Regions from separate parts of the Clostridium swellfunianum genome, predicted to be linked through region 3. Evidence: riboswitches for the same ligand, from Rfam matches in the RefSeq annotation. Region 3 holds a riboswitch; each other region holds the start of a gene.
The links. A riboswitch is a leader RNA that binds a small molecule or an ion and turns the genes downstream of it on or off. The one in region 3 is predicted to bind cyclic di-GMP.
Positions count from the first base shown of each region.

Region 1: another riboswitch for cyclic di-GMP. It lies ahead of NBE98_RS18320 (RelA/SpoT domain-containing protein); the one in region 3 lies ahead of NBE98_RS02310 (hypothetical protein).
Region 2: another riboswitch for cyclic di-GMP. It lies ahead of NBE98_RS06940 (3-oxoacyl-[acyl-carrier-protein] synthase III C-terminal domain-containing protein); the one in region 3 lies ahead of NBE98_RS02310 (hypothetical protein).

Region 1 is NZ_JAMOFV010000006.1:3,873,954-3,876,225, reverse strand. It holds gene NBE98_RS18325 (HAD-IA family hydrolase) at 1-374, opposite strand, end outside; gene NBE98_RS18320 (RelA/SpoT domain-containing protein) at 389-1,300, opposite strand; cyclic di-GMP riboswitch class I at 1,685-1,770, opposite strand; gene NBE98_RS18315 (polysaccharide deacetylase family protein) at 1,854-2,272, opposite strand, start outside.
Region 2 is NZ_JAMOFV010000006.1:1,528,253-1,530,524, forward strand. It holds gene NBE98_RS06935 (methyl-accepting chemotaxis protein) at 1-117, opposite strand, end outside; gene NBE98_RS06940 (3-oxoacyl-[acyl-carrier-protein] synthase III C-terminal domain-containing protein) at 156-1,160, opposite strand; cyclic di-GMP riboswitch class I at 1,372-1,459, opposite strand; gene NBE98_RS06945 (GH3 auxin-responsive promoter family protein) at 1,629-2,272, shown strand, end outside.
Region 3 is NZ_JAMOFV010000006.1:464,443-466,714, forward strand. It holds gene abc-f (ribosomal protection-like ABC-F family protein) at 1-743, shown strand, start outside; cyclic di-GMP riboswitch class I at 831-918, shown strand; gene NBE98_RS02310 (hypothetical protein) at 1,049-2,272, shown strand, end outside.

The sequences.
Region 1 (2,272 bases), 3.4 Mb from region 3:
AAAAGTTCTGTCATGTCATGAAAATCTAAAATTTTAAGTGCAGTATCCTCTTCTCTATGAGTCAAAATAAAGTTCCTGCCACCTTTATTTATAAGTTCTCTGCAAACTTCCTTAGCATAAGCAAATGGTATTATTTTACCCAAGTCTGAATTTTTTTCATATACTCTATATTCTTCCACGAACCTGCTATCAAGCTTATAAAGTTCAGTAAAGTGTTTAGCTGCCGTATAGAAGGAAACTTTCATATGTTCTAAAATATTTTCTTCACTTTCCTTTATCTCTCTATCTTCAAGAGCTCTCTTGAAAGCGTACACCATTGCAGGATAAGTATTAAATAGCGTGCCGTCAAAGTCCCAAATTATATTCTTAAACATTTGCATCCCTCCTTTTATTTTATATAAGGTTTACCTAGATTTTCAGTTAAATTAACCAAGTCATCTTTCATTATTATTCTGTCTAAGCTCTTCAATATTTCACCTTTATCTTCAGCTTCAATGTTCATGGATGCTAGTATCATATTTTTTAGTTCAGCTATCTCTTTATTTTTATTATCGATAATATTTTCATACTTTTGTTCCATTTCAGTCCAATTTCTGTTGAGCATATTTATTAAAGACGCCATTTCATCAGAACTACCTACTATACGATTTAGGAGTAGCAGATTAAGCCTTAAGACCTCTGGAATTTCTCCGTGTGAATATCTCAACTGGTGATCTATCTCACCATACCCTTCTTCAAAAATTGTTCTCACTTGTATTTCAGCAATAACCTTGTGATTTGTTGGGAAGGATTCAATCAAGTAATGAACTGAACGATATCCGGATTTTCTTGAATGAATTTGAATATTAAGTTCCTCAAAACGTTTGGTGTCATCACCTTCTCTAACATTTGCAGTAATCTCAACAACTTTCCACATGCTCGTTATAAATTTATGTATTTCTTCCCAATCCTCTTTAAAAATATGTATGGCTCTAATTCCTATTAAATCTGTAATTTGTTCCTTATAATTTTCAGCAGAAAACTTAAAATCTTCACCATATTTTTTCTTCCTATCTGGAGTCTTTCTAATTATCTTCTCTATTAAATGTTCTGATTCCTTAACTCTAGATTTTACAGAATGTATTTTCCCATGAGTTCTTAGGGTACTTGCTATAAAGTCAGCCTGAGTTTCATAAATATTTTTATATATATTATAATCTGAATAGATAGCATTAAGAGTTTCCCAGTTTATTCCCATGCTTTCAACTTCATTTTCAGTAAGATGATATTTCATTAAAAAGTCTTTCCTTGAGATTTTCATGAAATAGCCTCCTTAATATTATTTCTTCATAGATTATATCATAATGCTTTAATTTAAAATAGAAAAAACCATCAGTGCGGTTTAAACTGCTTGATGGTTTTTTCTATTGCTCTATTTACCTAGCTGCAAGAAGAGGCTATTTAATTTAGATGCCAAAAACACCGTGAAAATTGGGGAAGATAAACTATACTAGAGGGAATAGTATAATTATTGGGTCTACTTTTACCTCTTCTTTTGCTTGTTACTTGCTCTGTTATATTCATCTACTTAATTATGATCATAAATGCTTCAACTTGAAGCATTTATTAAATCAAGAAACTCAATTACTTGACAATAAAAAATACCCATACCAAAAAGGCATGGGTGTAAAATCTTTCCAAACCTTTCGGCAACTGGCTGACGTAGTGTTTCTCACTTTAGTCCCTATAGCTTTGCGTCACTAACTTTCGTTAGTTTTGCCTTTATCGAGTTTTACTTTCTCTAAACTAATTATATAAAAGGTCCTTATAGTTTGCAATAGGACAAATATGAATGTTTATAAAACTTTATATATTTATTTTATGAACTGAACTGTAAATGCATCCTTGGAAAGTGCATCAAATTCATACCCCATCACTTTTAACCCCTCAATAACTTGAGGAAGTGCCTCAGTTGAAGTAGTTTTCAATCTGCTGCCGTGCATAAGAATAATAGCTTTATTCTTTCCTTTTGCCCCCTGTAAAACATTTTTCACTATTGTTTCCTTAGGAACAGTATCTGCTGCCGCATCCGCTGAAGACACGTTCCAATCAAAATATTGGTAGCCTTGTTCTCTAACTGTAGATATAAGCTTTTTCATGAAAAGCCTTCCACCATATGCCCAACTTACTTGGTTATTTGAGCCTCCAGGAAAACGGATAAGCTTTGGTCTCATTCCTGCTGCTTCATATATAAAATCATTTAACTTTTCTGTGTCCTCCATATACTTGTCAA
Region 2 (2,272 bases), 1.1 Mb from region 3:
ATACTTCATAAATGCAAACAATCCTCCTGCTAAGCAGGCGCTTATTGAATAAATAATTAAAACAAATTTTAAAGTTCTCTTTTGATAATCAACTAAAATACTTGCGGATTTTTCCATATACATCCTCCTTCGCTTCAGTATGCTTGTTTACTTTTTTACCATTTATATAATAATGCTGCCATGGTATATCCACCTGCTACTGAACAAAATATTGAAATTTCATCCTTATTAAATTGCTCTTTATTTAGCCTGTCATCCAATGCCATAATGGGGCTTGTGCAGCCTGTATATCCGTACTTATTTCCAACAAAAGTCGCCTGTTCAAAAGAAGCGCCCAATTTCTCCATAGTCAATCCTAAATCAAACTTTGAAAATTGAGACATGAAATAATGTGTAACATCTTCTTCTGTATATCCATTTTCCTCTAAGAGACCAATTATTAATTCCGACCACTTTTCTGAAAGGAAGCTAAAGTCAAAAGGATTCCACTCCATCTTCTTTTCGTCTGGCTCTATATCCTTGTTAGGTATGTTAGACAAACCGCATGCAGGGAACCTTATAGTTTCATTATAGGTATCATCAGTATCCATTCTAGAGCCTAAAAATCCTCTTTCCTCCTGCTCTTCCCTTACCTCTAGGACTACAGCTGCTGCTCCATCTGAAATACATCCATAAACAACTAAATCATTTTCCTTAGCAAAAGGACTTATGTGCATTGAGCCTACTACTAGAATTCTTTTGTACTTCTTATCAGTTTTTAAATATCTAGAAGCTATATCTATTCCTGTGATCATACCAATGCAATCATTGTTTATATCAAATACATTTGTAACACTCTTAGCCTGAAGCATATTTTTTAGTATTAATGCACAGCATGGAGTCAGGTATTCTGGAGTATCTGAAACAGAAATAATTGCATCAATATCCTTAGGCTCAAGCTTCGCTTTTTTTAGAGCCTTTTTTGCAGCTTCAACGCCCATCGTTATGCTTGTCTCATTTTCTTCTGCAAGAGTTCTTGTCTCTCTTCCAACCTTCTCCATTAAACCAATAGCATGCTCTTCCATACCGTATTTCCTAAAGTGATTGGCATAATATTCATTATCAACTATTCTTTTAGGGTGATAGCTTCCTACACCTTTTATGTATACATTTCTAAACATTAAAACGCCTCCAAACTTTACTCCTTATTTTTGTTGCAGATTTTTAGTCTTTTAAATGATGTAAACTGATTGTCTAAGATGTTGATATAGACTCACCTCCATTTACATATATAATCTGCCGAGTACTTTTGAAAGCCATAAATAAGAACTCAAAAAATACCAAGGTAGACTATGATTAAACGTCGCCCTTGGTATTTTTTTATTTATGTACTTCGGCAACCTGGCAATCATAGGATTATGCATCCTTTAGACCCACGGCTTTGCGTCCCCGCCTTTCGATGGGTTTGCTATTATCGGCACGTTTTTTCAATTCGCATCATATTATAGCACAATTTTCCATAAAGTCCAAGTGTATATCTTATAAGAGTTTCCTAATAGTATTTCTTCACAAATTTCAGCTTCCGTACATATAATGATAAGTGATTAATAAAAAGGAGATGTTTTAGTACGAACATACTAGGCAAAGCGATGTCCTATTCCTTTGTAAAAGTGTCTAAATTCTCAGAGAAAAAATTTAACAAAGATACTGAAAATGCTTTTAGCCGAAATACTGAAGTACTTAATAAAACTCTTTCAAGAAATTGCAGCACTGAATTTGGAAAAAAATATAACTTCTCAAATATTCACAGCGTGGAGGATTATAAAAAGAAAGTTCCTCTATGCACTTACAAGGACTATGAACAATATATTAGCAGAATGTGCTCAGGTGAGGAAAACATCTTGGTAGCGGAAGAAGTAAAATTCTATGGAATGTCCTCTGGAACTACAGGCAAACAAAAATATATCCCAGTCACGAAGAGTTCACTTTCTGCTGTATCTGAAGTAATGAGCATGCTTATACAGAGAATTCTTTATAATAATTTTAAAAGCAGCTGGTCCTATGGCAAAGGCTTATCACTAACCGATATGGTTATAGCGGGATATACTCAAGGCGGAAAACCAATATGTGCAGGAACTTCCGGAGGTATGAGATCTATAAAATGGATGATACCATTTATTTGGACTACTCCTGTAGAGGTGATGAATCTAGGGAAAGGCATTGATACCCTGTATCTTCACCTTCTGTTTGCAATTAAAGAGCGAAATCTTATGTATATAAACGGAATTTTTAT
Region 3 (2,272 bases):
AGATACCTGATGCTGGCGCAGCTGAGTTAGGTGCTAGTGTGATGGCTGCTTATCTGCCTCAAAATATCACCTTTAAAAACGAAGAGCTTACTGTTCTTGAATGCTTTAGGGAGGATATTTTTATACTAGATGGAAAAGCGAGAGAATACTTGTCTAAGTTCATGTTCTTTGGGAACAGTGTGTTTAAGAAAGTAAAGCACCTATCCGGAGGAGAAAAAATTAGACTTAAGCTTGCTAAGCTTTTATATGAAGAGGTAAATTTATTGATACTGGATGAGCCTACTAATCACCTTGATATTGATTCTATTGAAACTATTGAAGAAGCCTTGGAGGATTTCAAAGGAACAATATTTTTCATTTCTCACGATAGATATTTTATCAATAAGATTGGTGAGAGGGTTATTGCTGTAGAGAATAATTGCTTTAAGAGCTACCTTGGAAATTATGATTACTATAAAGGCTTAAAGGAAGAGCTTAAGCAGCAGGAGGTCAAGGAACCCGTAGTAAAGGTAGAGAAAGTTAAGAAGCCTAAGAGTATTGATGAAGCTAAAAAGAAGGAAGCTGAAAAAGCTAAGGCTGAAGCAAAAATTGAAAATCTTGAAAGCGAAATAAATAGCATTGATATGGCTATGGCTGTTCCAGAATTAGATTATGAGGAGCTAAACAAGCTTTACAGTAGAAAAGAAGAACTGAGCAGGGAGCTGGAGGTAGTTATGGAGGCTTGGCTGAAAATTAGCAGTTAATTATAATTTTCAAGCAAATACGACAGGCTGTTAATTATGCACTATTGCTTGGAACACTATATTAATGTAAAATGAAATAAATGAATAACTCGATAATAGTAAAGTTAGCGAAAGCTAATGACACAAAGCTATAGGGACTACGGTGCTTAATGCACTACGTCAGCCAGCTGCCGAAGGTTAGCACTTGTGATGTGTTAAAGTGTAAAATGCTCAGCCTTTGCTGAGCATTTTTTTATTCTTTAAGCTTCATATTTTAACCTAGGCCATAGGGTTTTAATTTAATAGTCTAATCAGGAGGTTAAAATATGAATATTATTAAGCTTAAAAACACAATTGCAAAAGCTTTATGCTTTACAACCGTATTTAGCTTTACTATGTTAAATACAACCTTTATAAACAAGGAAGCAAATACTAACAATACTGTTCTTGCGGCAGAAGAAGCTCAAGTTGTATTTAACGGCTCAGTTTATGATGAAAAAGCTGAGTATTATCAATACTGTTTGAACAAGCTTGGCTATAAGGACTACGACAACATAGCGCTTGACACAGATGGATATTTTGGAGGCAAGTCTCAAAGTGCATTAAATAAATTTCTTAAGGATAACGGCTTTAGTTATTGCACTTCTACAGCCTTGGACAAGTTGATGGCTCTGGCTGAAAGTACAGCTAACAAGCCTTTTAATTCAGGTTTTGTATTGGACAAGAATAAGCTCATGCCTACAGCCTTTATTTATTCAAGCTTATCCAATATAAATAATTCAAAGGATCCTTTTTACTCAATGCAGGTATTAAAGGAGTTCCCTTTTATAATTACAATGAGACCGGATGAAATGTCCTACAAGTCTAAAAGAGTAGCTGAGTATATTAAGGCGAAAACCAAGCTGTTTGGATATGTAAACCTTGGTCCTGATAATCCAACAGCAATTAGAAGTGAATGGAGACAAGCTGATTTAAATAAAGTTAAAACTGAAATAGATTCAATTGCAGCAGCAGGCTGGTACGGAGTTTTTATAGATCAGTTTGGCTACGATTGGAATGAAACTAGAGAGAGACAAAATATAATAGTTGATTACATTCATAGTAAAGGTATGAAGGTTATGGCAAATTCCTGGTTTGTGGATGATTCACTAGGAAATAAAGTGGACAAGATTGCAAACCCAAAGGGATTACCGACTCATCTTAACTCTAATGACTGGTATCTAGTAGAAAGCTTTTTTAGTGACGGAGATTCCTATAGAGCAGACGCCTCTTACATAGAAAAGTATTTAAAGGTTAAGCAGTATAGAGACAAAATGAAGATAAATGTTGCTGCTCTGTCTTATAAGAGAGAGAGTGTGAGCTGGCAGGGGGCTTCTGAAGACATAAAAAATTCCTATATTTTAGCTCAGGTTTTAGGTTTTAACGGCTGGTGGTATGGAAAAACTGATAATGCCGATAATTTGCTTTATGGAAAAGATCCAAACATAAATCTAGGAAGGATTATTAGCCCTCTAAAGCTTAAAACAAATAATTTATATGCTGCAGAAACG